DNA from 3 places in the Parendozoicomonas sp. 2304DJ65-17 genome. Region 1 is predicted to be linked to each of the others. Evidence: predicted binding sites of a transcription regulator. Region 1 holds the regulator's gene; each other region holds the start of a gene.
What was found. Region 1 encodes sigma-54, which starts transcription at its own class of promoters, with help from an activator protein. Its sites were predicted from a motif close to TGGCACNNNNNTTGCTNT; they were not measured.

Region 1 (9,971 bases):
TTTTCCATCGACCATTTTTCCGGGTCGGCCAACGCGTACATCGCAGGTGAAAGAGGCTGCCACGCCTACAAACTTGGCTGCGGCTCGAGCATGAAGCCCGAGCTTATTTATTATTTCGATTTGTTCCTGAATTGCAGCCATACAATATTATTGCCCTTGTTCTGCTAATTGAGGTTCTGGTTTCCGTTCCAGTTCCCGGTGTCTTACCTGTACCGATGCCATTATACCTTCAAAGGCTTTGGCTAAGAGCTCACTAATATAGACAGAGCGGTGCTGGCCGCCGGTACAGCCTATACCAATGGTTAGATAACTTCTGTTGCCAGATTCAAATGCGGGCAGCCAATTATGGACGAACTGAAAAATATCATCCCGCATACGTGTGACAGATTCATGAGCCGCCAGAAAGTCCTGTACTGGCTGTTGCTGCCCGGTCATCCCCCTAAGTTCTTCACGCCAGTAAGGGTTGGGAAGGCAACGAACATCGAAAACAAAATCCGCGTCAATAGGGACGCCCTTTTTAAAGCCGAATGACTGAAACTGTAAGGAAAGCTCGTGGCGCTCTTTTCCTGCCACGCGCTGGCGAATAACGCTGCGCAGATCATGTAGGGAAAGGCGGCTGGTATCGACGCGCATATCAGCCGCATCGGCAATAAACCCCAGAACTTCTGCTTCTTTTCTTATAGCTTCGTCGAGAGATGACTCTCCATCGCTTAAAGGGTGGCGGCGGCGGGTTGCGCTGAATCGTTTCAGTAATGTTTCGTGATCAGCGTCCAGATAAATAATATCCCCGGCCAGGTGTTCCTGTTCCCGAAGCTGCTGATGGATGATGGGGAACTCTGCAAGTTCTCCGGGAGTGTTGCGGGCATCAATGCTGACCGCCAGCGCGTTGCCCGCACCAGCGGGTTTATTTCTAAAGCGTTTTACAAGACTGATCAGCAAGCTGGCAGGAAGATTATCTACGCAGTAGAAACCCTGGTCTTCGAGAGCTGCAAGAGCGGAACTTTTTCCGGAGCCTGATCGCCCGCTGATAATTACGAGTCTGATGGTCTTTGGCATATGTCAACGTATCCCCCGCCGATGGATCTCTGTGTGTTCGGATCCTTGGTCAAGCATAGGAAAAAAAACGGGTAAAAAAAATAGAGCCTGCGGTTGCAGGCTCTATTATCGGTAAATTAATTGGAATTCAGGCGCTTACTTTTGCTGTAAGCAAACGATAGAGGGTTTCACTGCTATCTGCTGACCTCAGTTGTTCACAGAGTGAATCGTCACTGAACTGCTCAGCAATCTGTCGCAGGAAATCCAGATGCTTCTCAGTTTCATGTTCTGGAACAACCAATGCAAAAACCAGGTCGACAGGTTTTTTGTCGATAGCATCGAAGTCAATTGGTTTAGCGAGCCTAAGAAATACTGCCTGTGGCTCTTCGCAGTTTGCTACCCGGCAATGGGGTAGCGCAAAACCATTACCAAGACCTGTGCTTCCAAGTTTTTCCCGGGTCACAAGCTGGTTGAACAACTCCTTGGTATCAAGACCGGGCTGTCTTTGGCTGATTATGCTGGCGATGTATTCCAGAGTGCGCTTCTTGCTGGCTCCCTGCACGCCGTATAAGGCGTGACCGGGAGCAAGAATATTCCGTAGGCTCATTGGATTTTGGACCGGGGATCAGTGAGAGGCCCCCTGAAGGCGATCAATATTTTTTTCCTTGTACTTCAAAAGCTGACGATCAAGTTTGTCCGTCAACAGGTCAATAGCAGCATACATGTCTTCATGTTCAGCCGATGCAGCGATATCAGCATTACGTACGTGCAGGGTCGCTTCGGCACATTGCCTTTGCTTTTCAATACTCAGGGTAACCTGAACACTTGTTATTCCATCGTAATGGCTGGCTAGCTTGTCAAGTTTTTTTGAAACGTACTCGTTCAGAGCTTCTGTTACGTCGAACTGATGACCACTGATCTTAACTTGCATGCGTTACTCTCCTGGTGTCAGGTTGAGCAGCCCCGACAATTCCATACCGGGCCGACACTTTAGATTCTACCACCAGTCCCGTGCCTCGTCTCGGATTTTGCGTATCTGGAATCTATTTCCATGAGCCAAGGCATGCTTCAGACTGATCTGGCGCTGTGGTAGCGCATTTTCTATAAATTGGTAGCTATACCAGACGTTTTCGCTCATTGGAGGGAGGAATCATCAGAGCTTCCCTGTATTTGGCGATGGTGCGTCTGGCGACTTTTATTCCCTGCTCTCCCAGAAGGGTGGCGATTTTGCTGTCACTGAGAGGCTTTTTCGGATTCTCCTGGGCAATCAGTTTTTTGATCAGTGCCCGGATAGCTGTTGAAGAGCATTCTCCGCCGGATGTGGTGCTAACGTGGCTAGAGAAAAAGTATTTCAGCTCGAAAATTCCGCGGGGTGTATGCATGAACTTCTGGGTGGTCACCCGTGAAATTGTTGATTCATGCATATCAACCGCTTCGGCGATATCGTGCAGAACCAGAGGTTTCATAGCCTCTTCACCGTAATCCAGAAAGCCGCGTTGGTATTCAACAATGCGGGTGGCTACTTTCAGAAGTGTTTCGTTTCGGCTTTGCAGGCTTTTGATAAACCAACGTGCTTCCTGAAGGTGGTTTTTCAGGTAAGTATTGTCATCGCTGGAATCCGCTCGTCGAATCAGGGATGCGTAGCCATCGTTAATGCGTAAACGTGGAGCTGTGTCAGGGTTCAGATCAACAACCCAGCGCCCTTTGCGTTTGCGAACCAGAACATCCGGAATAACATACTCTGCTTCTGATTCCTGAAGCTCTGCTCCGGGATGAGGGTTCAGACTCTGGATGATGGCCAGCGCGTCTTTGATCTGAGGTTCTTTCAGCCGGGTGCGGCGCATTAATGTTGCGTAATCACGGGTGCCGAGAAGATCGATGTAACGATCAACAATGCGGTGAGCATTGATAACATCATCGGTTGCTTCAGGAAGTTGACGAAGTTGAATCAGCAGGCATTCCCGTAAATCCCGACAGCCAACACCAACCGGTTCGAAATGTTGTATACGGTTGAGAACCATCTCAACCTCGTCCATTTCAATTTCCCGCTCAGGATCCTGGCTTTCCAGAATATCTTCCAAGGACACGGTGAGATAGCCGTTGTCATCGATGCCTTCAATAATCGCCATAGCAATCATACGATCAGTGTCGGACATCGGCGCCAGGTTCAGCTGCCACTCCAAGTGGTCCTGCAGGGTTTCACTGGAACTGGTACGAGTTGTGAAATCATCAACTGGGCCATCGGATTGACTGCCAGAGCTTGACGGTGCAGCCTGATAAACATCATCCCAGCCGCTGTCTACAGGCAGATCAGAAGGAATGGATTCGCTCCAGTCTTCCTGAGTTTCTTTAGTTTCGTCGGTCTTTTCGGTTTTGGTGGATGCGTTCAGGTCAGTGAGGCCAGCATCAGAAATGGCGTCCTGCACTTCCGGGTCTGCAGCAGGTTGGAGCTCCTCTTGCTCCAGCATTGGGTTGCTTTCCAAGGCTTGCTGAATCTCCTGCTGGAGATCCAGTGTAGAAAGCTGCAGCAAGCGAATGGCCTGTTGCAGCTGGGGTGTCATTGTCAGCTGCTGGCCAATTTTAAGTTCAAGAGATGGCTTCATGGGATCGTATTATCCAGCCTTAACTGCACTGTCCTGCAAAATTATTTTCAACATCCCTGCCCGTTGGCTTAACACATGATAACGCTTCCGTATAAACCACTATATTACACTGCCGTATGCTCCAACGTGAAGCTCAGCCTGTGAAATACAGTCGTCAGGAAGAGCTGCGACCAGTAGCGGTGCAGCTCCGCAGGCGTTAGATCCGGAAATGCTCTCCGAGGTAAACGTCGCGCACTTTCTGGTTGCTCAGAACGGTGTCGCTGTTGCCTGACGCGATGATCTGACCTTCGCTGACAATGTAAGCGTGCTCACAGATATCCAGAGTTTCCCGAACGTTGTGGTCGGTAATGAGTACGCCGATACCTCTGTTCTTCAGGTGGGTGACGATTTCCTTAATATCCGTTACGGAAATAGGGTCAACACCGGCAAAGGGTTCATCGAGCAGTATGAATGAAGGTTCTGTAGCCAGGGCTCGGGCAATCTCAACCCGGCGTCGTTCGCCACCAGACAGGCTCATGCCCAGGCTGTCACGGATGTGCTGAATATTGAACTCATTCAGCAGCTCTTCCATTTTTTCCAGACGCTGAGCTTTGCTTAAACCTTTTCTGGTTTCAAGAATGGCCATGATGTTATCGGCCACAGTCAGCTTTCGAAAAATGGATGCTTCCTGAGGCAGGTAGCCGATACCGGCACGGGCTCGGCCGTGCATGGGTAAAGCGGTCAGGTTCTGGTCGTCAATGGAAATCTGGCCGCCTTCCGCTTGAACCAGACCGACGATCATATAGAAGCATGTGGTTTTGCCCGCCCCGTTGGGGCCAAGTAGCCCAACAATCTGGCCACTTTCTATAGATACAGAAACATCACGAACGACCTGCCGACCGCTGTAACTTTTCTTCAGGTGTTTTGCTTGCAGTTGTGCCATGTGGCCTGTGTCTTTCTCTGCGTCTACTTGGATGAACCGGGAGTCTGATTGGGTTGGATAACCATCTGTACCCGGCCACCTGATTTCTTGGTTGTTCCGCCAGTAGCGTTAACGAGCTGTTTGAGCTGGTCGTAATCAATCTGGTCGCCGGTAAAAGTATCACCCTTTTGAATCAGGCGAGCTTTTTCGATCAGTTTGATCTTGTCGGTGCCCATGTTGTAGTCGATAGTGACACCCCAGGCCTTTAATAAGCCTTTGTCGCCTTCCTGCTCTTCTTCGTAGTAGGCAAGGTCTTTATCACCTTCAGATACTACCCGTTTAATTTCACGGTTCTGGGAATAGATGGTGATGATATCACCGGTCAGTTTTGTGGAGCCTTGGGTCATTACAACATCGCCGCGATAGATGGCGATGCCTTTGGCGTCGTCTATGTCCGCATTATCAGAAGTAATGTGGATTGGCTTATCTCGGTCACTGTTAAGAGCCCAGGATGGTGTGGTGGTTATCACCGCAGCCAGAGCCAGACCCAGATAAAAAGGGAGTTTAGCGACTTTCATGTATGCTTCTTACCCTGGATTTAAGCTGAATAAAGTCCCGTTTATAAAATGCGCGCATTCCTACAGCGTTAACGACACTGGTTGGATTTGTTAAGCGAACAGGTAAATCGGTCTCTGCGAAATCCTGTCCAGAGTAAACGGTCATAAAATCCGTGTCTATACGCTGCTCGGGGTTTCCCTGAACATCAGGCTGGATCATCACTACATTGCCCATCAGTTCGACGGTTTCGCCATCCGGGAGTATGCGACCGTTGTCGGAAGTGGTATGCCACGGCTGTTTGCCTGTTTTCTCAGGATCACCGTTGTAGCTCCACATATCCGGGCGGGTGAGCAGGGTTATATCGTTATGGGGGTAATGGCTGATCTCATCGGAAACCAGAGTTGATTCCAGCTCACCTGCCGGACCGAACTCCTTGATACGGGCATTACGAACAAAAAAGTCCGGTGCCTTGCTTTCCTTTGTAGTCTGGCTTTTCACCATGGCGTGGGGGTTGTCGGCAGTATAGGACCAGTATCCAACAAGGCCGATAAAACCCAGTGCAAGAGCGATAAATAATAACTGACGCAGAGACATCAGGCCTCCCACGGTATCAGGCCGAAGGCCATGGAAGGTTGCTGGAGTGCAGTTGTTTTAAGGGTTGCTTTCATATTACCTGTCAGACAACGCCGGCTTTCAGTAGATCATGCATATTAATTGCACCAACCGGGTGTTTTTCATCATCAACGCAGATCAGTCCGCTGATTTTATGGTCTTCCATAATTTTCAGGGCTTCTGCTGCCAGGATGTCGGAAGTGATAGTGACACAGTTTTCTGTCATCACTTCTTCCACTTTGGTGGCGCGTGGATCGATACCATTATCCAGAGTTCGGCGCAGATCTCCGTCGGTAAATATTCCCCGCAGGCGGCGCTGACCATCGGTAATAGCGGTCATGCCCATGCCTTTGCCAGTCACTTCCAGCAAGGCATTGCGCAGATCAGTACCTTCTTCAACAACAGGAAGGCGATTGCCGGTATGCATGATATCGCTGACTTTCAGCAGCAAGCGGCGACCAAGACTGCCCCCTGGATGAGAGAAAGCAAAATCTTCTGCGGTAAACCCACGGGCTTCCAGAAGTGCGATAGCCAGAGCATCACCCATAACCAGTGTTGAAGTCGTGCTGGATGTAGGAGCTAAATCCAGAGGGCAGGCTTCCTGATCTACCCCTGTGTTCAGATGAACATCTGCACTGGTGGCCAGAGCAGATTTTGGATTGCCGGTCATGGCAATCATGGGAATACCAAGGCGTTTGAACAGAGGAATAAGGGTAACAACTTCAGAACTATTGCCTGAGTTGGAAAGAGCAATGACAACGTCATCAGCCGTAATCATTCCCATGTCACCATGCTGGGCTTCACCGGGATGAACGAAGAATGATGGGGTGCCGGTACTGGCAAGAGTTGCGGCTATTTTATTGCCAATATGGCCGGATTTGCCCATTCCTGTTACGACAACCCTGCCACGGCAGGTCAGTAATATTTCACAGGCTTTGGCGAAGGTCTGGTCAATGCGATCCTGCAGTGCCTCTACAGCCCGGCGCTCTATATCCACTGTGCGTCGGCCGGAGGCAATAAAGTCTTCAGCACTCTTCATCGGTGTTGCCATAAGAGAAACGTTTATACATCCAAAAAACGATTGATGGGATTGTAACGAAACAACTGGCTGTCGGCTATCTGCTTCCTGTGGTCAGAATCAGGAGACTATAGGCTATATAGCAGCTCAGAAGTAGGACTCCGGAGGCTCGCCCTATGACCTTTGGGCGTTTTCCAACAAGGGTGAGAGCTACCAGTAACAATGTTAATCCGGTCATTATCGGGTAGTCCCGGGCGAAAGCCGAGGGGTCAATAGCCATGGGAGAGACCAGACCAGGTACTGCCATAACAGCCAGCAGGTTAAAAATGTTGGAGCCAATGATATTGCCAATGGCCATATCGTGGTGCTTTTTCAGGGCACTGGCGATGCAGGCTGCGAGTTCTGGGAGGCTGGTGCCTATAGCAACAACTGTCAGGCCTATGGTTAGCTCACTCATGCCCAACTCAAGGGCTATTTCTGTGGCTGCCCATACCAGCATTCTGGAGCTTGCTAACAGTACAGCAAGACCTGTGACCAGAACCAGAAATGCTTTCCCCTCAGCCATGTCTGGAATTTCTTCATCACTCTCTTCTCCTACAGAGGTGATTTCGTCGGCATTAGGTTGTTTCTGCCAGTGATTGAAAATCAGCAGAGTGATGATAAGTGCGCACACCATAACTACACCTTCAAAGAAACCGATGAAATTGTCATACATCAGAAATCCGGAGGTTATGGTGATCATAGCCAGCAGGGGCAGCTCTTTTTTCATCAGGCGGTCGTTAACCGGAATCGGCGCAACCAGCAGTGTCACCCCAAGAACCAGAGCAATGTTGGCGATGTTGGAACCCAGGGCATTACCGATTGCCAAGTCCCCATGACCGGAGGTGGCAGCCATTAAAGAAACCAGGATTTCAGGGGCTGATGTTCCGATGGAGATAATTGTCAGGCCTATCAGCATGGGCGACATGCCAAGGTTTCGGGCAGTGGCGGCTGCACCATTTACAAAATGATCAGCGCTCCACATCAAGGCGATGAAACCGAGAATCAGGGCTCCTGTGGCTAGTAGCATGTATCCGGGACCGTTTGTTTCTTTTGGAGAGGTAAATAAGGCAAGACAACTATTCTACGGATTTTGGTGGGGGATTACATCCAGCTTAACTGTTCGCCACGCAATGCAATTGCTGACTATTCTGTATACATAATTGCAAGGATGCAGGGGTTTATTATCTATGGATAAATCCAGAGCGAGTTCGGGAACGTCTGGTTATGCCGGGCAGGGTGTTCACAGTCTTTCAAAACCATCGCATCATCAACCAGAAAAAGAGTCTGGGGTTAAACCGGTTCCTGTCTCTCTGCGTATGGAACTTGAGGCTGCCAGCAAGGTTAATAAAAAAGACCTTCAAAACTACAAGGTTGAGCAAGAGCATAATGTTTCCTCTCGCTTGAAAACTGCTGGCAAAGTCGCGGGTGTGGCTGTTCTCGGTACAGCTGTAGGAGCTGCGGCAACAGCACTTCTGGGGCCTGCTGTTGTGGTGGGAACGGCGGTTGGAGGCAGCGGTTTTTATCTCTTGAATAAAGGGTGGGAGTGGTGGACGAAAAAATCTGAGGTTGACGATGCCGACTCTGGGTATCTGGAAGATGATATTGAGGTCGAGCTGGAGTCTGCTATTGGTCAGATAAGGAAACAGGAAAAAGAAATTGTTGATCTTACCGAGCAGCTTGAAAAAGCGCAGATGACTCTTGATGAAGTGCGCTCTTCCTCCACTGAAAGTGAGCCTGTTTATACCGAAGTCGATGAACATGAGGGTTTGGGGGAGGTTTTCCGTGCAGGAAAAGAGAGTGATACCTATAGCGGTGAGGGGCTCACTTCTCACACCTTATCGGATATTCAGCTCTTACACGAGACCATGCAGAGCAATGTTGCAACAGCCAGACGTTTGGACAGTGAATCTGATACCGACAGTGTGTTAGATGGAACTCTCTCGTATCAACGTCAACTTAGTAACTCCAGTGTGCTCAGCTCACTGAGTCATTACTCCAATGACAGTGGGTTAGGTGGGCCCGTGCCTAATGATCAATATGATGATACGCCGCTTCGTGGGAACAGCTCCCTACCAAAGCCAATAAGAAAGTCAGCAGAGGATCTTCTGGATATTAAGGAAGGGCGTATACGGGAGCTGGAGGCTGAAGTCGAAAAGATTAAGGGGCAGCTTAACGAGGGTGTCAAAAATCGGGATGAGTTGTGGGAGAAAAAAGATGGGGTTATTCGTAGTCGGGATTCTGGGATTGCCGACCTTGAAAATAAGTTGAAGAAAAAAGAAGACGAGTTGAGCACATACAAAGATGATCTGGAGCTGGAGCAAAAGCAGACTGCAGATTTAAAAATTGTGAATAGCCAGTTAAAAGACGGGCTTGTAACCCTGAGAGAGTCCATGGGGTTGTTGCTGGAAGATAATGAATCTCTGCATCTGGAACTTGCCGCACGGATGCAGTCCTATACCGGCCGACAAGAAAAGGTGTTTTGGTCCAAAGATTCGTCAGAACAGGTTTTTGAGGGTGGCTTGCCACGTCTTGAGGCTGGTATGAAAGAGCTGGCAGTTCTTGTTGATGTTATAGGTGAAAGGCTAAAGGCTGCTGAACTTGATGGAGAAGATATGGGTAGCCTCAAAAGTGAGTTGGATAAGCAGTCACAGTTTGCAAAGTTTGGCAGACAACTGATTGCAGAATTTGACCCTGGTGTGAACCCTGATGACCTTCTGGATGGAGCAATGGTTCCTACCTTGCAGTTGATGGCCGAAACCCTTCAGGATGGGAAAATGTTCCAGGAAGGGTACGAAAATATGTCTGCCAACGGTTTTGCCGGAAGTAAAAAAGACCTTATAAAAGCCATGATGGGGGCGAGGCCGCAGAAAGGATAGGTACTATTAGGTCTCTGTCTCTCGATTTCGGTTGAGATGTACTGCTAATGTGTTGAAGTGAATGGTACACTTTATTCCATACGGATGATCAATTCTATTTGTCGTACTTAAAGGTAAGCGGATACGGCGGTTGGCTATAGTCTGGCCTCTGCAGTGGAAACCTGTTGCTGATGAATCAAGAGAATGAAAGTTTTATCGAAATCCGTGGGCTTACGTTTATGCGTGGCGACCGAGTGATTTTCGATAACATTGATATGGACATACCCCGCGGCAAGGTCACCGGAATAATGGGACCTAGCGGAACGGGGAAAACAACTTTACTGCGT
Region 2 (9,971 bases), 790 kb from region 1:
TTCAGCTCCTCCACTTCCTGCTCTAGCTCGCGAATACGTTCCCTGTCGCTCTGTGCAGCTTTAATTGCAGGTGGCACATCCACTTCACCAGAAAACAGATGGGCAAACCGGGACTCTCTGCGGCCTGGCTCTCTGGGCAACTGCACAACTAACTCTTTGGAAACCATCTCCTGCAACGCAGATTCCACATCGGAAACATCTCCAAATGTGGCCATGCGTCCGGAACGGCTGCGCAACTCTCCCGGAGTCTGTGCTCCACGGAGCAACATCAGGCAGACAATGGCTCTTTCCTGATCAGACAGCTGAAGATGGCTGAAAGCTGTATTGCAAAAACGATGTTTGTAGCGGCTGGCTCTGGAACCACTCTCTTCACTGACCAGACGCTGATCTATCAGATTGTTCAGCGCCTGCATCACTTCCGCACTGGTAAGAGATAACACAGGGTCACGGCTGCTTTTCTGATTGCAGGCATTCACCAGCGCATTCAGAGTCAGAGGATACTGATCAGGAGTGGTGCTTTCTTTCTCCAGCAAACAACCGATAACGCGAGCTTCGTTCAGTGTCAGGTGGACATCCATCCGTTTTGCTCCCTTGAAAAGCGCAGTCAGAATGAAAGTCTTTATACGCCAATATCGCGGCGCATTCACTAGGTTCTGTTGACATAAGATATCAGCTTTCAGGCATATCCTAGCGAGACTGATTCCCCGTAACGGCCATCGGAACCATCTTCCCCATAGCCTACATGGCTCTGCCCGCGGCCAAGCCGCTCAAGCATGGTTGTAGTGATTTCTTGCTGCATGTTTAACAGCTGGCCAGAAAGGTTGTTGGCTGTCTGGCATTCCCGGCCAAGGCGGGAAAACTCCAGCCACAGTTCCATCTTTTCTGCAGATGCATGGGCCGTTAAAAACTTCTGCATGCCCTGCCGGGAACTCTGGAACCCAAGGGCAGCTAAAAGAATCTCTCTTTCAGCAGCACTGTTTTGCAGTGCAGAAGACAGTTCTGATATTTCATCGTTCAAAAGCGGAAGTTCATCCATATTCCGCTGTCGCAGACGCTCGGCCTGTTTCTGGAGCAGTGTTTTCATACACTGCATTTTTTCTATATCGGAAGAAAGAGTGGCAAAGATTCGTGCGGGCATGGAAAGCTTGTCTACTTCGGTTCCAGTGATGCCTCAAAGTCGAGCATCTTCTGTGCCAGCTTCTCATAATCGATTTTCAGCTCACCACGAACAATGGCCTGACGAACTTCTTCGACTTTATCCATATCCACATCCGGCGCAGACTTAGCCAGAGCTTCAGCTTCCTGCAGAAGGGCAGCATCAGCACTGATAGAAATAGAATCCTGGCTGGAGTCTTCTGCTTTTATATTATTTTTCCGGTTATCCGAACGGCGTGATTTTTCCACAGAAAAATCTGCAACCGAGGCGGAAATACGAGTTGTAGTCATACTGAAATTCCGGACTCTCTGTTTACTTCAGGAGTCGTCATAAAACACTGGAAATTAAACTTAAAGCCCTACAGCCACCACACTTTTTTGCAGAACTTTCCCATAAAGTACCTTGCCGCTGGAATTATTGCGAACTCTCACACTATCTCCGATAGCGCCGTCATCCATAACCATGCCAGAGGCCGTCACAGACAATCCGCCAGTACCGGAGCGAATCTGTACCCGGTCACCTTTGCGCACAGCAAATGTCCGCTCAAACAAAGAGTCATTCAGAACATCACCGGATTTTACTCTCCGGCGCAGTGTTTTTCCTTCAAGGTATCCAATATCTGTTAAGTAACCGCGCCTGAGTTTTGCCAGATTCCGCATTTCCAGCGACACATTTGAAGAAGCAAGAACAGTTCCCGATGCAGCCGCATGTTTTACCACCAACACTGGAGCCTGTATCAAGATTTCTCCGTTCACATATAAAGACCAGGGACGAAAACCCTCACAGGACACTTTAACCCTCTGGCGTCCGACACCAGAGACTCGACTGCCATCAACTGTAAGGGGAACGGTGCAAGGAGCGAGCTTACTCACACTGGCAGGCAGGGAAACATCAACTCTCCAGCGACTGTTGGGAATGGTGGCAGCCTGACTTTTGGCCTGAGCTTCTAACAAATTAATGGTTACCCGTTCTATCTCAGATGATGGACTGGGTACGCCACTACCTTCAGCAAGAGCCATCACCGAAACAAGCAGCATAACAATAAAGACTGATAACTTTCTGGTTACTGATTTCAATGAAACCTCGCTGAACAACATTCAAATTTTCCGACAAACCTGTTCCGCTGGAACCTGTCAGCGGAAATTTAATTCCGCGAGGTTGGACAACAGTTTCCTCACTGGGAAAAGTTTAACAACGTTCTCCCCCTCCAAATACTGATACAAATCGCATATCCGTGCCCAACAGACAATAAACGACATATGGCACATAGATTGCTCATAGGTAGGTGTTCTTTAACCCGCCGATGGAAAATGCATGGCAATCAGTTTCGACAACCACCTGGGTCTTCACCAGCAAGCTCTGGCCTTTCGTGAGCAACGGGCCGGTGCTATTTCTGGCAATCTCGCCAATGTGGATACCCCGGGATACAAAGCCGTAGATCTTGATTTCACCACTGCACTCCAACAAGCACGAGAAACCCTGTCTCTGGGGAATGGCAGTTTAGACACACCATCAGCAAATCAGGCAAACGCACAGCTGGTTGAGCGGGAACAAACCCAGCCATCGTCCGACGGCAACACCGTTGAACTCGGCAAAGAACAAGCCGCGTGGGCGGAAAACCGTGCTGACTGGGAGGCGAGTTTTACCTTCCTCAACATGAAATTCAAAAGCCTGGAACAGGCCATCAACGGTTAGTTATTACGGACGATCTAACACGCTATGTCACTGAACACTATTTACGACATTGCCGGCTCTTCCATGGCCGCACAGAGCCAGCGCCTGAACACCGTTGCCAGCAACCTGGCGAATGCCGAAACACCGGGAAGCTCTCCGGAAACAACTTATCACGCTCGCAAACCCATCTTTGCCGCAGTACTGGAACAAACCCAAGACGACCTGCTGTCTTCTACCGCAGTGGAAACAGCTTTTGGCGTAGAGGTTCAGGACGTTGTGGAAAGCGACGCATCACTGGAAACCCGATATCAGCCAGATCATCCAATGGCAGGTGACGACGGTTACGTGTACTACCCGAACGTGAATGTTGTGGAAGAAATGACTGACATGACATCAGCATCCCGCAGCTACCAGACCAGTGTCGAACTGCTCAGCAGTGTCAGTGCCATGCAGCAACGTCTGCTTACTCTTGGTCAATAACGGAAGGACTGCCTGATGACTTCTGTTAACGCCACCGGTAATGATGCCAACGTACAAAACCAGACGACAACTACCAACAATCAGTCGCTGAGTTCTGATGATTTTATGGAGCTGTTACTGGTTCAGCTCCAGTATCAGGATCCCACTGCGCCAATGGACAGCAGTGAAATTGTTTCCCAGATGGCTGACCTGACCAGCGTAACAGCCATGACGGAGCTTCAGGGTTCCGTAGAAGATCTCAGCACTCAGCTGTATTCCTCTCAGGCTCTGTACGCCTCAACACTGGTTGGGCAGGACGTAATGGTTCTCGCCAATGTGATGAATATTGAGGATGGCGGCACTGTAGAAGGTAAGGTTCTGCTGCCAACACCGGCCGACGACCTGAACATCAACATCTACGACTCCAGCGAAAACCTTGTCGCCACTCTTCCTCTTGGCGAACAGACCGAAAGTGGGAAGATTGATTTCGACCTGGCAGACCTGGATGAAGAACTGCCAGCCGGTGACTACATCCTGGAAGCTATCGCAACAGTGGATGGAAACGATATCGAAGTTGCCATTACCCAATCCACAACTGTGACCAGCGTTGTTATTCCCGGTCCCGGTCAGGAAGTTCTGGTGGAAGTGGAAAATGTTGGTCTGGTTCCACTGTCGTACATCACCAAACTGGAAGGAACTTCTGCTCCGGAATCTGAGAGCGGTGAAGGAGATATGGGCGTTCAGTCGACTGACGAACAAATGACACCCAACTCCTATTTCAACCGCGAGCTGCTGGAAAAATACCCTGGCCTGAAAGAATCAGGGCTTGTGGATAACAGTGCACAGCCAGACACCATTCCGGCTATGCCTCTGGGGCCAGCTTCTCTTGCCGTTGCCAGAAACAGTTAAGGCTTATTTAAGGATTCATCATGTCAGCATTAAGTAACGGCATCAGCGGCCTGAACGCTGCCTCCAGTGATCTGGACGTTATCAGTAACAATATCGCCAACTCCAGCACTGTGGGTTACAAGTCCAAAGATGTGCAGTTTGCTGATGTGTATTCAGCAGCCGGAACCGGCGGAGGTGTTTACGTTTCCGATGTGTCCACCGACTATGCCCAGGGCGCTATTCAGTACACCACCAGTGGTCTGGATATGGCTATCAACGGTGATGGTTTCTTTATTACCGAAGATGCCAACGGCAACCAGTACTACACCCGCGCTGGTGACTACGAAGTTGATAAAGACGGCTATATCGTTACACCTAAAGGTCAAAACCTGCAGGGTTATGCAGTTGATGACAAAGGTAATGTTATTAACGGCACTCTGACCGACCTGCAAATCGACAAGAGCGACCAGGCCGCCAAAGAAACCAGTGAAGCCAGCCTTGATGCTAACCTGGATTCCCGGGAAGAAATCAAAGATCCAACCAAGTTCGACTCTGACGATCCCGACACTTACAACTACACCACCAGCACGGTTGTTTATGATGCACAGGGAACGCCACAAACCGTTTCCGCATACTATGTAAAAACGGCTGATAACACTTGGGACGTTACCTACGAATCCAATGGTGTTTCTCAAAAGGAACAGTTGGTCTTCAACGAAAGCGGTGAACTGATTACTCCAGCTAATCCGGCCAGCTTCGATATCACAGTCCCCGCAGGCGGTGCTGGCGATATAACCTTCACAATGGATGTATCTGGCATCTCCCAATACGGCACAGATTCCAGTGTTTCTTCTACCAGCCAGAACGGTTACCCACCAGGCAGCTTCAACGGTATTCAGGTAGCCGACGATGGCAGCATTTATGCCACATATTCCAATGGTGAAACCAAGCTTCAGGGCGTTGTAGCGCTGGCAACTTTCCCCAACGAAAACGGATTGGTTGATGCCGGCAACACCAGCTGGACGTCTTCTCCAGAAAGTGGCGATGCCATTATTGGCGAACCAGGTTCTGGCGGCACTGGTTCTATCATGTCCGGCGCTCTGGAAATGTCCAACGTGGACCAGACCGCTGAACTGGTAAACATGGTGGTTGCCCAGAGTAATTACCAGGCCAACGCCAAGAGCATCAGCGCCAGCAGCGAGATGACCCAAGTTCTGATGAACTCCATCTAGGTGCTGAACACGAATGGATAAAGCCATATACACAGCTATGAGTGGTGCAAGCCGGGCGATGTTTCAACAGCGCCAGCATGCATCCAATCTGGCGAACGTAAACACCGATGGTTTCAAGGCGGACTTTGCCCAGATCATTGCGAAGAACGTGGAAGGCGAAGGCTTGCCAACACGAGTGTTCACCGAAACCACCGGCACATGGTCTAACACCGGTGCCGGCAATATGGTCAGCACTGGTAATGAACTGGATGTTGCCATTCAGGGAGAAGGCTGGTTGTCAGTTCTTGATGGCAATGGTGAAGAGGCTTACACCCGTGCGGGTGCTCTGGAAGTGAACCAGGACGGCATTCTCACTACACGTCAGGGACAACCTGTTGCAACTATTGGCGGTGGCCCTCTGACCGTTCCCCAGTACGAACAGATCCAAATTGGCCCCGATGGCACAGTCAGCGTTCTGGGTTCCGGTGACCCGAAAACCCAGCCAATCACTGTTGGACAATTAAAGTTGGCTAATGGTGAAGAGCCTTTATTGAAAGGCCCGGATGGCCTGTTCCGCACAGCCAACAATGAACCTCTTGCCGCTGACCCTGCTGTTGAAGTGAGCTCCGGAACACTGGAAAGCAGCAATGTGAATTCCGTGGAAGAGATGATGGCGTTTATGTCCCTGAGCCGTCAGTTCGAGATGCAGCTGAAAACAATTGAAACCGCCCGCCAGATGGCCGAAGCCGGTGACCGTTTAATTCGAGGTTCCTGATAAATGCACGCTTCACTATGGATCAGCCAGACAGGTATTACAGCTCAGAATGCGGAGCTGTCTGCCATTTCCAACAATCTGGCAAACATTAACACTGTTGGTTTTAAGTCTGACAATGTCGTTTTTGAAGACCTGTTTTATCAGGTGCAGAAACAGCCAGGCAGCGATAACACTCAGGATAACCAGACTCCTACCGGCCTGCAGCTGGGTACCGGTGTTCGCGTTGCCGGAACCAGCAAAGATTTCACCCAGGGTGCGTTTCAGACCACAACTGGCCAACTGGATATGTCCATTGCCGGTCAGGGTTTCTTCCAGGTGCAAATGCCAGATGGCACCAATGCCTACACCCGGAACGGTGAATTCCAGCTTAACTCCGATGGTGAAATGGTCACTATGCAGGGCATGGTTCTAGAGCCAGGCATTGAAGTTCCTGCGGAAGCCACCAGCATCTCGATTGGTCAGGACGGTACTGTCTCCGCAACAATTGCCGGTCAGGCTGAACCTGAAAACCTTGGCCAAATCACTCTCTCCAACTTTGTAAATCCAGCCGGCCTGAATGCTCTCGGCATGAACCTGTTTGCAGAAACCGCAGCCAGCGGCGTGCCTTTGGAGTCTGTGGCAGGTGAAGATGGTGTCGGTGAAATCCGTCAGTACTCACTGGAATCTTCCAACGTCAACATGGTGGAAGAGATGGTGAATATGGTCACGGCCCAGCGTGCCTACGAAATGAACACCAAGGTGCTCGCCGCGGCTGACGAGATGCTCCAGTACGCCAACCAGGTGCTCTGATGCATAAGTTTTTCCAGATATCTCTGATTACTCTGGGAATCACTGCAACCGGTTTTCTTACCGGTTGCAGCATTATCCCGGAAAAAGATGAAAAGCCGGACACCGAAGAGTGGGCACCTATTGTTCCCGCACCTCGCGCCATTACTGCCACTAACGGCAGCCTGTTTAACCCTGCCTACGCCAACAATTTATTTGAAGACCGTATGGCCTTCCGGATTGGCGATATTCTCACCGTCCGCCTCGACGAGAAAACCAGTTCGAAAAAAAGCTCCGGAACCAACATTGGCAAAGGCAGTTCGATGGGAGTCGATATTCCTCTGTTCTTTGGTAACCCTCAGGATATCAACACCGACGCTGGCATTGATCGTTCCTTCAAAGGCAAATCAGACAGCACCCAGGCCAACCAGCTGACTGGTGATATCACCGTGACCGTTGCCGAGGTTTACAGCAATGGTTCTCTGCGAGTCGTGGGGGAAAAATGGTTGCGGTTAAATCAAGGCGATGAATACATTCGTATCGAAGGCATGTTGCGCCCGGAAGATATCAGCCCGGATAACGTCGTTCTCTCAAAACGTCTGGCAAATGCCCGCATTATGTATTCCGGTGCTGGCCCCATGAATGATGCCAACAGCCCTGGCTGGCTGACCCGTGCATTCAATAACCCTATCTTTCCGATGTAAGGCATTCCGTGATTAAACGACTACTGCCACTAATTTTGTTAGCACTGTGCTCAGCAGTAAAAGCGGAACGCCTGTTGGATCTGGTGGATATTCAGGGGGTACGAACCAACCAGCTGATTGGTTATGGCCTTGTGGTTGGCTTAGACGGCAGTGGTGATAAAACCCGCCAAACCGAATTTACCGGCCAGTCTCTCACTAATATGCTGCGCCAGTTGGGTATTCAGTTACCAGACAATGCTGATCCAAACCTGAAAAACGTGGCCGCAGTTTCTGTGACCGCAACACTACCCCCCTTTTCCCGCCCTGGTCAGTCTATTGATGTAACAGTGTCATCTATTGGTGATGCAAAGAGTCTTAATGGCGGCACGCTGTTGCTGACACCACTGAAAGGTGTAGACGGCAATGTCTATGCATTAGCCCAGGGCAGCCTGATTGTTTCTGGCATTTCCGCTGATGGAAAGAGTGGTTCCAAAGTTACGATTAATGTTCCCACTGTCGGTCGTATTCCATCCGGCGGGGTTATTGAACAGAGCGTTCCCACATCTTTTGGTCATAATCGTCAGGTCGTTCTTCACCTGCGTGAACCCAGTTTTACCAACTCCCGCAATATCAGCCGTGCTATTAATGAACTTCTAGGCCCCGGTACAGCACAGGCTAATGATGGCGTTTCCATCACTCTTGCGTCTCCGGCAGATGAAAACCAGCGAGTTGCTTATATGGCCATGTTGGAAAATATGGACATTGAAACTGGTCGCCCACCAGCCAGGGTTGTTATCAACAGCCGCACCGGCACTGTGGTCATGAATGAAGATGTGGAAGTGTCTGCCGCTGCCGTGAGTCACGGCAACCTGATTGTTTCTATTCAGGAATCTTCCAATGTCAGCCAGCCCGGAGAATTTTCTCAGGGCGACACCGCTATCACTCCACAGAGTGATATTCAGGTTGAAATGGGCGAAGGTCGCCTGTTCACTCTCCCTGAAAGCACCTCTCTGCAGGAAGTTGTGAACGCCCTGAACAGTGTGGGAGTCACACCTTCAGACCTGATGGCAGTGCTGCAAGCACTGAAAGAATCCGGCTCCCTGAAAGCTGAACTTGTAGTGATTTAACCGGCAGCCAATATATGAACATTAACACTTCCGCCCCTACTCTTGCTGCTGATCCAAAAGCCATGGAGCAGTTTCAGTCCGATAAAAACTCTCCGGAAGCTTTGCAGGCTGCGGCTACACAGTTTGAATCCATGCTGATTGAAGAAGTGTTGAAAAGCATGCGCAATGCCACAGATGTGATGGCTGAAGATAGCCTGATCAACCGTGACCAGGAACGCTTCTATCAAGGTATGTATGACAGCCAGCTGGCTTTTGATCTGGCCAGCACAGGCACATTGGGAATAGCCGAACAGTTGATGGCACAAGCCCTGCAACAGCAGGGGTTAACCATGGATGATCTGTAAAGCTAATTCCCCTGTTTTTCCATCCTTGTCTAGGATTAATAGACAACCTTGGCAAGGATGCTTTACCCATGATGGATCCCCTGAAAAGTCCGGGGGCGGTCACCCCCCCTCCCGGTGGCTCCGTAGAAACAACAAAAACCGAAAGTGTTTATCACCCTACTCTGGGCAAAATCACAGCCTTACCAGAAGCTAAGCCTCTTGTTGCCGACAAATATCTCGGGGAAAGGCTCCAGCTTAAGGGGCTTACACTTTTCAAAACCTTCCTGAAACACCCAAAAGCCACCATAGATTTAAAGCTGGGCCGCCTCGATAAGATGCGTTTACACAATCCGGTTAAATATATGAAAGAGCTGACAGCTCTGTGTACCAAAGACAATCACTGGCGCATGGCATTTAACGAGGGAGAAAAGCTCAAAGCCAACTACACCAGCCCACAAGTTAAAAATGAGGTAGAAGGCTGGCAGATTCATGCGTTTGGCCAGTTGGCAGAATCTCTAACATCCCAAACGCAGCTCACTGGCCGGCGGGGAGAATTGACAACTGAGCTTCAGAATGGATCAGAAAGAACCAAAACAGATGAGATTCTGGGGAATCTGGCAGAACTCAGCAATATGGCTGCCAAGCTTGAGCGATTCCCTTATGAAAGTCGCCACACTATGCCTGGAGCCGCCATTCACGAACTCTCATCACAGCTATCCACTGTTTTCAGCAATGTAAAGTTGGAAGACGATCACTGTAAAATGATGGAGAAAGCGCTTTCCCTCATGGATAACGCCATGGTTCTATCCCCTTCAACCAAACACCCCTTCAGCTCCCTTCTAAAAGCATTACAGAAAGAAAATCAGGCAACAAAAGAGAAAGAAGAACATCCCGGTACTCACGGCAAAGG
Region 3 (9,971 bases), on a different contig from region 1:
TCGACCTCGGTTCGGCTTTGTAGAACCAAGCCTGTTCCAGCCGGTCTTTGTTTTCTAATGTGCTGAAAGACGTTTAGGGTTATTTGCTCTGCTGCTGCCCGGCCTTGCGTCGGGCAATCAGTCCGCCCACCACAACTGCTGCCACCACCATCATCGCCATATGATCTGGTTCAGTCAGGAAGTGAATCAGACCTGAGAGACTGTGGTCACCAGCGTGAGCCAGAACATTACTGGCAGCCATAGTCGCCATCACACCAACAGCTGCTTTCAGAAACTTCATACTGCCACTCCCAGTTCTTGTTTTTCTGTTAAACGCTTGGGCAACATGCCCTGTTCAATAATAAAGTCGAGGATGTCCCGCAGCCCTTCCCCGGTTTTCATATTGGCGAAAACAAACGGACGATCACCACGCATCTTGCGGGTGTCACGATCCATCACTTCCAGAGAAGCGCCCACATATTGAGCAATATCGGTCTTATTAATAATCAGCAGATCGGAACGGGTAATACCAGGCCCACCTTTACGGGGAATCTTGTCACCAGCAGACACATCAATCACATAGATAGTGAGGTCAGATAACTCCGGACTAAATGTCGCACTCAGGTTATCACCACCGGATTCCACCAGAACCATTTCCAAACCTTCATGGCGCTGGCACAGTTCATCAACAGCGGCCAGATTCATAGAAGCATCTTCCCGAATCGCAGTATGCGGGCAACCACCGGTTTCCACACCTAGAATTCGATCCTCATCCAGCGCCTCATGACGCATCAGGAACTTGGCGTCTTCCTTGGTATAAATATCATTGGTTACCACGGCAATATTGTAGATATCCCGCAATGAACGGCAGATGGCGGTTAACAGTGCCGTTTTGCCAGAACCAACCGGCCCACCGACTCCCACTCTTAATGTTTGTTGTTTCATTCTCCCCCCTACTCTTCTAAATATCTCGCGGCTGTACCGATGCTGACAGGGTGAGAACAGGTGCACTTTTTCAAAGACCATGGATGGCCTGATAGCGCATCAGGGCAGGACAGCCCTGTTGCGTGGAAAAGGGATTCCTGTTTTCACCCAATAACAACTCATGAACGAAACAGCCGCGAATATTGCTGCTCATGCCATGCACTGGCCATCGCATAATGATGCAGACTGTTACCAATCTCATGATCCTGAAGTGCAAAGCTGCGTCGTATCGCTGGCTCTATAGCTGCAATCAGCTTTTGTAAAATACGTTGTGCTGCCGTTTGCCCCAAAGGCACAGCCTTGGCGGCAGACGCCACCTGGTTTTCACACCAACTCCATAGAAACCCGAGTGCTGCTGCCTCTTCACCTAGGTGGTTATGAATAGCCGCCAAGGCATACATCGCCGCCACCGTTGGCTGAGGTAACCAATCGATACGTTCATCGTCGTAAAGGCTGCGATGCCAGGTCGCAAAGGCTCGTCCGACTTGACAGTCTTCGTCGTACAGTTCCTTGGTTTCCCGGAAAGCCAACAACTCCGCATTCCATTGTTCTACAGCCGCTTTATCCTGAGCGGTCCAAGCTCGGTATAAACGCAGGAACACTGGTAAATCCAGCGTTGCCATGCCCTGTTCAAGCAATTCCAGAATCCAGCGGCCGGTGCTTTGCTCATCAGTGCACCAGCCACGATCAATGGCCGTCTCTAAACCTTGAGAGTAAGCAAAAGCACCAACCGGCAACGATGGGCTAGAAATATGCAGCAAACCCAGTAAAGACTCAGCCTTCATCGATCAATGCTCATGATGATGGTGGCCATGACCGTGGCCAGTTCCCGGTGCGTAGGCACCGTTCTCCGGTTCAAAAGGTGCAGATTCATGACCAACCTCAAGCCCCAATAAGACCAGCATTTCATCCAGTACATGATCACACTGGAACCGTAACCAATGTTCACCATCGGTGGGCTCACCAATTTGCAAGGGCACATGGCGATTGCCTAGGTGATAACAGGCACGGGCAAACAGATGTGGGTCACGGCAACGGGCCACTGTTACCTGCTCACTGGCCGCCTGAACTTCAATAATTTCTCCTGATTCGGCTTTCAGACAGGTACCATGGCGAAGTACTTCGCCTCGCTCAATAAAAATGCCAACATCAATGCCCTTCTCGGTGACCGCCTTTAAACGACCACGTTTTCGCTCATCAAATGGCAGCCGCAAACTATCTACCGGATGATGGTGGCCGCTTAAACGTTCGGTTAACTGCAACATTCAATAACTCCAATCAGGCAGCATTAAAAGAGGAAGTAACGTTGCGCCAAAGGCACGACAGTTGCGGGTTCACAGGTCAGCAGCTCACCATTGGCCCGTACCTCATAGGTTTCCGGATGCACTTCCATATGAGGCTGCCAGCTGTTCAGAATCATGTCTTTCTTGCGTACTGTACGGCAGCCTTTCACAGCACTTAGGGTTTTACCCAGCCCCAGCGTACGACCAATATCGTTTTCAAAAGCGGCTTGAGAGACAAAGGTCAGTGAAGTTTTCTCTACCGCCTTGCCCATTGCGCCAAACATTGGCCGGTAGTGCACTGGCTGTGGCGTAGGAATAGAAGCATTGGGATCGCCCATGGGCGCAGCGGCAATGGCACCACCTTTCAAAATCAGTGAAGGCTTGGTAGCGAAGAAAGCCGGCTTCCACAGCACCAGGTCAGCCAGCTTACCCACTTCTACAGAACCCACTTCATGGGCAATACCATGGGCCAGCGCAGGGTTGATGGTGTACTTGGCCACATAACGGCGAGCGCGAAAGTTATCGTTATCACCAGAATCTTCTGACAAAGGACCTCGTTGCTCTTTCATCTTGTGGGCGGTCTGCCAGGTACGGGTCACCACTTCACCGACGCGCCCCATGGCTTGAGAGTCTGAGGCAATCATACTGAACGCCCCCATATCGTGAAGAATATCTTCGGCAGCTATGGTTTCCCGTCGTATACGGGAGTCAGCAAAAGCAACATCTTCCGGAATATTAGGATCAAGATGGTGGCAAACCATCAACATATCCAGATGCTCATCCACGGTATTAATGGTGTAGGGACGAGTTGGGTTGGTGGACGATGGCAGCACATTGGCCAGCCCACAGGCCTTGATAATATCCGGCGCATGTCCACCACCGGCACCTTCGGTGTGATAGGTATGAATCACACGTTCTTTAAAGGCGGCAATGGTATCTTCGACAAAACCGGACTCATTCAGGGTATCAGTATGGATCGCTACCTGAATGTCATAGTCTTCCGCCACAGAAAGGCAGCAGTCGATAGACGCTGGTGTGGTACCCCAGTCTTCATGAAGTTTCAGGCCCATCGCTCCAGCAGCTACCTGCTCTACCAAAGCCCCCGGCAGGCTGGCATTACCTTTGCCCAGGAAACCGATATTCATGGGCAGGCTATCTACAGCCTGCAGCATGGTGCTCATATGCCAGATACCCGGTGTACAGGTTGTGGCATTGGTTCCAGTCGCAGGTCCGGTACCACCACCAATCATGGTGGTGACGCCAGAGGTTAAAGCCTCTTCTACCTGTTGCGGGCAGATAAAGTGAATATGGGCATCGATACCACCGGCAGTGACAATCTGTCCTTCACCGGCAATCACTTCCGTACCTGGGCCAATAATAATATCCACCCCAGCCTGTACATCCGGGTTACCAGCTTTGCCGATGGCCTGGATACGACCGCTTTTAATGGCAATATCTGCTTTCACAACTCCCCAGTGATCAAGAATCAGGGCATTGGTAATTACAGTGTCGGCAACATTCGCATCACCCAACTGGCTTTGCCCCATGCCATCGCGAATAACCTTGCCGCCACCGAACTTCACTTCATCGCCGTAAACGGTGTAATCCTTTTCCGGGCTAATAAACAGGCTGGTATCCCCCAGCCGCACCTTATCGCCAACGGTTGGGCCAAACATTTCGGCATAAGTCTGGCGATCCATGGTTGTGTGATTAACCATAACCTATACCTCCTCATCTTCAGGCTGCTTTGTTGCTGACGCCAGCTCTAATGCTCCCATTACCTCTCCACGGAAGCCGTACACGGTACGACTGCCGGCAAACGCCACCAACTCAACTTCCCGATCTTGCCCAGGCTCAAAGCGTACGGCTGTGCCCGCAGGAATATTCAGGCGAAAGCCACGGGTAAGCTCACGGTCAAACGACAGCGCCAGATTGGTTTCATAAAAGTGATAATGGGAACCAACCTGTACCGGGCGGTCGCCGGCATTAGCGACAGTTACCTTGCAGGTTTCCCGGCCTTCGTTAATAGGTAGTTCACCTTCAGCCGCAATCAATTCTCCAGGAATCATTCCCTGCCCCTTCGTTTTAAAATTGTTGGTTATGTTGGTATCAGGCAATCGGGTTATGAACCGTTACCAGTTTGGTGCCGTCAGGGAATGTTGCTTCCACCTGTACCTCGTGCACCATTTCGGAGATACCATCCATCACCTGCTCTCGGGAGAGAATGTCACGGCCTTCATTCATCAGGTCAGCCACAGTTTTGCCGTCACGTGCACCTTCCATAATATGCATGGAGATTAACGCGACAGATTCTGGGTAATTGAGTTTTACGCCACGGGCTAAACGACGCTCAGCCACCAGTGCAGCGGTATAAAGAAGAAGTTTGTCTTTCTCGCGTGGAGTCAGTTCCATATCTACAGCACCCGGAGCGATTCATTATTATTCAGGTGACATTTGTCTGTTTTATTAGTGCCACGGTTTTATCTTTGCGCCTGGAAACTAAGGCTTCTTGTATGTATTGCTAAAGCTCTATAGCAATCACTGCGCCAATCTTTGAATCCGCTACCAGCACCGGCGCATTCAAATTTGCCCTGAGGACTTATGCACCAGAACCATACGAAGCGCAGCTCTGGTGCACGAAAAGCGCACCAGAAAGAAGCATGCTGGCATATTGGCTATTTTCGGTGACAGGGCACAAGGTTAAGATTTTTCAGGTATTCCAGATACGTGGCCGGCAGGCTTCCCGCTCAAGCACTAAAGGCCGGCATAACTGCCAGGCCTCTTCGAACAAAGCCCTCGCTTTAGCGGATGAATTGCCCAGATAACGCACCAACAGCACACCATTGCGACAGGTTAAAGCCACTGGATGTTCTGATTCTTGATTGAGCTGGTTATGCCACTCTTCGATATCGGGCTCTTGATTACCCTGACCATCAAGAGTGGCCATCATCGTGCCGAACACGGAACGGCCGTGAAAACCCAGCAGCCCGGTTTGCTTAGATTCACCGGCTTCCAGCAACATTCGCTCCTGAAATAGTGGTTTGCCATCACGTTCAAGCCGTACTGTTTGCAGCAGACTACCCTGATCAAAGCTTTCACCCGAAGCTGTGCGTCCCAGACAAATAATCTCCCAGCCTATATAACGTGCTGAACCCTTCAGGTGCACCCGGGTTTCCATCGCTGCAGAACAGCCGTTATAGAGAATGGTTTCCTGGGGAAGCCATTCAACAGAGGAACGATCCGTTACAGTAATATCGACAATCTGCTTTTGCGGGCGGCTTTGATCGTCATAAGCGTTGAGATACACCTTCCCTGCCGCCGGCGTTGTTACCAGCGCCTGACTTTCCGGCAACGCTTCAACCTTTTGATAAAGCTCATCGCCTGCGACCAGACCGCCGGGGGGATGCAGGATATAAAGGTGAGCAAGATCTTTCCCCTCCGGGAAGAACGGGCGCTGAATACGGAGAGGTCCATAGTGCCGGGTACGCGTTAAGCGGGTTGCACCATTAAAATATTTTAACTGAAGGTCTATTCCTGCTTTCCAATGCTGGTTACCCACTTGTTGATACTGCATGCCCGCCCTACTCTATCTATTCATATTATCTGCCCAGATTACAGCAAAGCCTGTGCCGATCTCAGGGCACGGTGTGATCATAAACCTGAAATACAGCACGTTATGCCCGATAAGTTTGCATCAGTCATTGCCTGATCCTGATTGGTGCACGCAGCCAAATTACACCTCCTTTGATTGCCCCAGCTTTGTGCGGGCTGTTTTTCTGCATAGCAATCACTTACTAGTTAATCCTCTTGAAAACCCCGGTATCACGCAGTTTTTCTGACTATGGCATCCCCTTTGCTATTGCCAATATCGAATCGCGCAGAGAACGCGTTGGCTGACGGAAAAGCCAAATAACAAACCGACACACAAATAGAAGAATAAACAAATCATTCACCAGACTGCCGGGGAGCAGATAATGAAAGCTAATAACAAGAGCTTAAAAGCAACACTGAAAGGACTGGCTTTTGCCACATCACTGGCCACGGCCGCAACTGTGGCTCAGGCTGCAGACGACACCATCAAAGTAGGTGTGTTGCACTCCCTGTCCGGCACCATGGCCATCAGTGAAACCACGCTGAAAGACACTGTTCTGATGCTGATTGAACAGCAGAACGAAGAAGGTGGTTTGCTGGGCAAGAAGCTGGAGCCTGTTGTGGTTGATCCTGCTTCCAACTGGCCTCTGTTTGCTGAGAAAGCCCGTGAACTGCTGGTTAAGGAAGAAGTGGACGTAATCTTCGGTTCCTGGACATCCGTATCACGTAAGTCTGCTCTGCCGGTTCTGGAAGAGCTGAACGGTCTGATGTTCTACCCGGTTCAGTACGAAGGTGAAGAATCTTCCAAGAACGTCTTCTACACCGGTGCAGCGCCCAACCAGCAGGCCATTCCTGCGGTTGATTATCTGATGAGTGAAGCTGGCGGTGGTGTTGAGCGTTTTGTACTGGCCGGTACTGACTACGTTTACCCACGTACCACTAACAAGATTCTTGAGTCTTACCTGCAAAGCAAAGGCGTGGCTGAGTCCGACATTATGGTGAACTACACGCCATTTGGTCACTCTGACTGGCAGACCATTGTTTCTGATATCAAGAAGTTTGGTTCCGCAGGCAAGAAGACAGCCGTGATCTCTACAGTAAACGGCGACGCTAACGTACCTTTCTATAAGGAACTGGGTAACCAGGGCCTTTCCGCAGAAGATATTCCTGTTATTGCCTTCTCCGTAGGTGAAGAAGAGCTGTCTGGTATCGACACTGGCCCGCTGGTAGGCCACCTCGCCGCCTGGAACTACTTTATGAGCGCTGAGAGTGAGGTAAACGATGAGTTTATCGAAACCTGGCAGGCGTTTATCAAAGATGAAGAGCGTGTGACTAACGACCCAATGGAAGCCACCTACATCGGCTTCAATATGTGGGCCAAGGCTGTTGAGAAAGCTGGCACCACTGAGGTTGATTCTGTACGTGACGCGATCTATGGCGTAACTGTGCCGAACCTGACTGGCGGCTACGCAGTGATGAACACTAACCACCACCTGACCAAGCCAGTACTGATTGGTGAGATTCAGGACGATGGTCAATTTGAGATCGTATGGCAGACCAGCGGTGGTGTTATCGGTGATGCCTGGACGGATTATCTGCCAGAGAGTGCCAAGATTATTGCTGACTGGACCTCTCCTGTTAAGTGCGGCAACTACAACCTGAGCACCTCTGTGTGTTCTGGTCAGAAGTACGAGTAATTTAATTCCTGATTTAAATCTTTGCTGTTGGGTTACGCCACTTTGTGGCTAACCCAACCTACTGCCTCTTACGCGTTCACTATGAATTAAGGCGTTCTATGAATGTTATTCAGCGCTTGGCCGCACTGGTTTTGCTGTGTCTGTCTATGACAGCAACGGCATCATTCGAAGGTTTAAGCGACCCCCTCTTAAGTAAAACATTATTAAAAGGTTCCTGGTCTGAGCGGGAAACCCTCGCCCAGCAGTTGGCCACTTCTGAAGAATCTTCATCCGTTCAGCTGGCAGAACTCTGGCTGGATGGACAGTTGTTTGTCCTGAAATCGAATCAAACATTTGTGCTGGCCCAAAAGGATGGGCGCAAATACCTGCTGACCGACCTCGCAACAGGCGAAGAGCTTGGTCTCCATAAAAAACGTGCGGTAAAGAAAGTGCCGCTCAATAACAAACTGCGCAAAATCCTGCGTAGTGCGCTCTCTTTACGAGATCTGCAATCCACCGATACCGAATTGCGTCGCACAGCGATTACCAACCTGCTGGGCAATGAAAGCCCCGAAAGCCATGAGCTTTTGAAAGCGGCCAGCAAGACCGAACAGAAACGTGAACTTAAAGAGCTGATCGATTCTGGCCTTGCCTTATTTGATCTGAAGAATGGCAATGAAGAACAACGCCTTGTCGCTGCGCAAACTCTGGGCGAAGTCAACAGTTCCGTCGTTTATACAAAACTGCAGGCCCAAAAAGCCACTGAGCAGAATAAAGATGTACTGGCCGCCATTAATAAGTCCATCTCAGATATTGAGCAGCGTCGTAAGTTCTATGGCGCAGTGGAGAATACTTTCTTTGGTTTGAGTCTCGGCTCTGTGCTGCTGCTATCAGCAATCGGCCTTGCCATAACCTTCGGAGTGATGGGCGTTATCAATATGGCCCATGGCGAGATGATTATGCTGGGCGCATACACCACCTATGTGGTGCAAAGCCTGTTGCCGGATCATATCGGTGCCTCGCTGTTTATCTCCCTGCCCCTGGCCTTCCTTGTGGCTGGCGCAACTGGCGTACTGATTGAGAGAACGGTGATTCGCCATCTCTATGGTCGCCCGTTGGAAACCCTGCTGGCCACCTTCGGTGTCAGCCTTATCCTGCAGCAGGCGGTGCGCACCATTTTCTCTCCATTAAACCAAAGCGTAATTACACCGGAGTGGATGAGTGGTTCCATTGTTATCAATGAGATGCTGTCCCTGACGGTGAACCGCGTAGTGGTAATTGGTTTCAGTCTCGCGGTATTCCTTGGTCTGCTATTTATTCTGCGTTATACCCGCGCTGGTTTGACCATGCGTGCCGTGACCCAGAACCGTGCCATGGCCAGTTCTATGGGTATTCGTACCGGTCATGTGGATGCTCTAACCTTTGGCCTGGGTTCCGGTATTGCCGGTATCGCCGGTGTAGCTCTTTCTCAGCTCACAAATGTAGGGCCAAACCTTGGTCAGAATTACATCATTGACTCCTTTATGGTGGTGGTATTTGGTGGCGTCGGAAATCTCTGGGGCACCTTTGTTGCCGCTATGGGACTGGGTATTGCCAACAAGTTTATCGAGCCCTGGGCGGGTGCGGTGATCGCCAAGATTCTGGTACTGGTGTTTATCATTCTGTTTATCCAGAAACGTCCTCGTGGCCTGTTTGCCCTGAAGGGCCGAGCAGTCGAATCGTAAGCCGTACCCTTAAAATAAGAGTTTATTGATGAATTCTACTCAAACAATAAAAGGCGGCCCGGTAACTCGGTTGCTGCTGAATGATCGGGGCGGGCGCTGGTTCCTGAGCTGCCTCGCTGTCGGAACACTGTTGGTTCTGGCGTTGAACCTGTTAGTGCCCGCCTCGTCGCCCCTGCATGTCAGCACTTATATGGTGACTTTGCTGGGCAAATACCTTTGCTACGGTCTGCTGGCGCTGGCACTGGATTTGGTGTGGGGTTACTGCGGCATCCTTAGTCTTGGGCATGGTGCTTTCTTTGCTCTGGGCGGTTATGCCATGGGCATGTATCTGATGCGCCAGATCGGTGATCGAGGCGTATACGGTAACCCTGAGCTGCCAGACTTTATGGTGTTCCTTAACTGGCAGGAGTTGCCTTGGTACTGGCAAGGGTTTGACCAATTCTGGTTTGCCGCACTAATGATCATGCTGGCTCCCGGCCTGCTGGCATTCCTGTTTGGCTGGCTGGCGTTCCGCTCCCGGGTAACTGGCGTTTATCTCTCCATTATTACCCAGGCACTGACTTATGCCCTTATGCTGCTGTTCTTCCAGAATGACTTTGGTTTTGGTGGTAACAACGGCCTGACTGACTTTAAAGATATCCTTGGTTATGACCTGCAGGCCGATGGCACACGAGCCGTGCTGTTCCTGTTATCGTCACTCGCCTTGATTGCCGGTTATCTACTCTGCCGTGGGC

Region 2: flgB (flagellar basal body rod protein FlgB) is a predicted target of sigma-54. The motif match lies at 2,417-2,434, and genes of this name have one in related genera.
Region 3: ACY2RR_RS10365 (urease accessory protein UreD) is a predicted target of sigma-54. The motif match lies at 5,861-5,878, and genes of this name have one in related genera.

The regions. Positions count from the first base shown of each region.
Region 1 is NZ_JBYVJV010000002.1:890,168-900,138, forward strand. Features, by position in the region: gene ACY2RR_RS09000 (HPr family phosphocarrier protein) at 1-141, opposite strand, end outside; gene rapZ (RNase adapter RapZ) at 148-1,056, opposite strand; gene ptsN (PTS IIA-like nitrogen regulatory protein PtsN) at 1,184-1,642, opposite strand; gene hpf (ribosome hibernation-promoting factor, HPF/YfiA family) at 1,661-1,966, opposite strand; gene ACY2RR_RS09020 (RNA polymerase factor sigma-54) at 2,151-3,638, opposite strand; gene lptB (LPS export ABC transporter ATP-binding protein) at 3,835-4,560, opposite strand; gene lptA (lipopolysaccharide transport periplasmic protein LptA) at 4,584-5,117, opposite strand; gene lptC (LPS export ABC transporter periplasmic protein LptC) at 5,104-5,691, opposite strand; gene ACY2RR_RS09040 (KpsF/GutQ family sugar-phosphate isomerase) at 5,774-6,760, opposite strand; gene ACY2RR_RS09045 (calcium/sodium antiporter) at 6,825-7,796, opposite strand; gene ACY2RR_RS09050 (hypothetical protein) at 7,957-9,645, shown strand; gene ACY2RR_RS09055 (ATP-binding cassette domain-containing protein) at 9,816-9,971, shown strand, end outside.
Region 2 is NZ_JBYVJV010000002.1:95,386-105,356, reverse strand. Features, by position in the region: gene ACY2RR_RS05520 (YceH family protein) at 1-578, opposite strand, end outside; gene ACY2RR_RS05515 (flagella synthesis protein FlgN) at 677-1,138, opposite strand; gene flgM (flagellar biosynthesis anti-sigma factor FlgM) at 1,150-1,446, opposite strand; gene flgA (flagellar basal body P-ring formation chaperone FlgA) at 1,507-2,253, opposite strand; gene flgB (flagellar basal body rod protein FlgB) at 2,471-2,851, shown strand; gene flgC (flagellar basal body rod protein FlgC) at 2,876-3,310, shown strand; gene ACY2RR_RS05490 (flagellar hook assembly protein FlgD) at 3,326-4,198, shown strand; gene flgE (flagellar hook protein FlgE) at 4,219-5,409, shown strand; gene ACY2RR_RS05480 (flagellar basal body rod protein FlgF) at 5,423-6,163, shown strand; gene flgG (flagellar basal-body rod protein FlgG) at 6,167-6,952, shown strand; gene flgH (flagellar basal body L-ring protein FlgH) at 6,952-7,632, shown strand; gene ACY2RR_RS05465 (flagellar basal body P-ring protein FlgI) at 7,641-8,738, shown strand; gene ACY2RR_RS05460 (rod-binding protein) at 8,753-9,082, shown strand; gene ACY2RR_RS05455 (hypothetical protein) at 9,151-9,971, shown strand, end outside.
Region 3 is NZ_JBYVJV010000003.1:200,168-210,138, forward strand. Features, by position in the region: gene ACY2RR_RS10325 (RING finger domain-containing protein) at 1-58, shown strand, start outside; gene ACY2RR_RS10330 (hypothetical protein) at 80-280, opposite strand; gene ureG (urease accessory protein UreG) at 277-1,005, opposite strand; gene ACY2RR_RS10340 (urease accessory protein UreF) at 1,083-1,748, opposite strand; gene ureE (urease accessory protein UreE) at 1,752-2,228, opposite strand; gene ureC (urease subunit alpha) at 2,252-3,964, opposite strand; gene ACY2RR_RS10355 (urease subunit beta) at 3,968-4,315, opposite strand; gene ACY2RR_RS10360 (urease subunit gamma) at 4,356-4,658, opposite strand; gene ACY2RR_RS10365 (urease accessory protein UreD) at 4,957-5,820, opposite strand; gene urtA (urea ABC transporter substrate-binding protein) at 6,221-7,534, shown strand; gene urtB (urea ABC transporter permease subunit UrtB) at 7,633-9,237, shown strand; gene urtC (urea ABC transporter permease subunit UrtC) at 9,266-9,971, shown strand, end outside.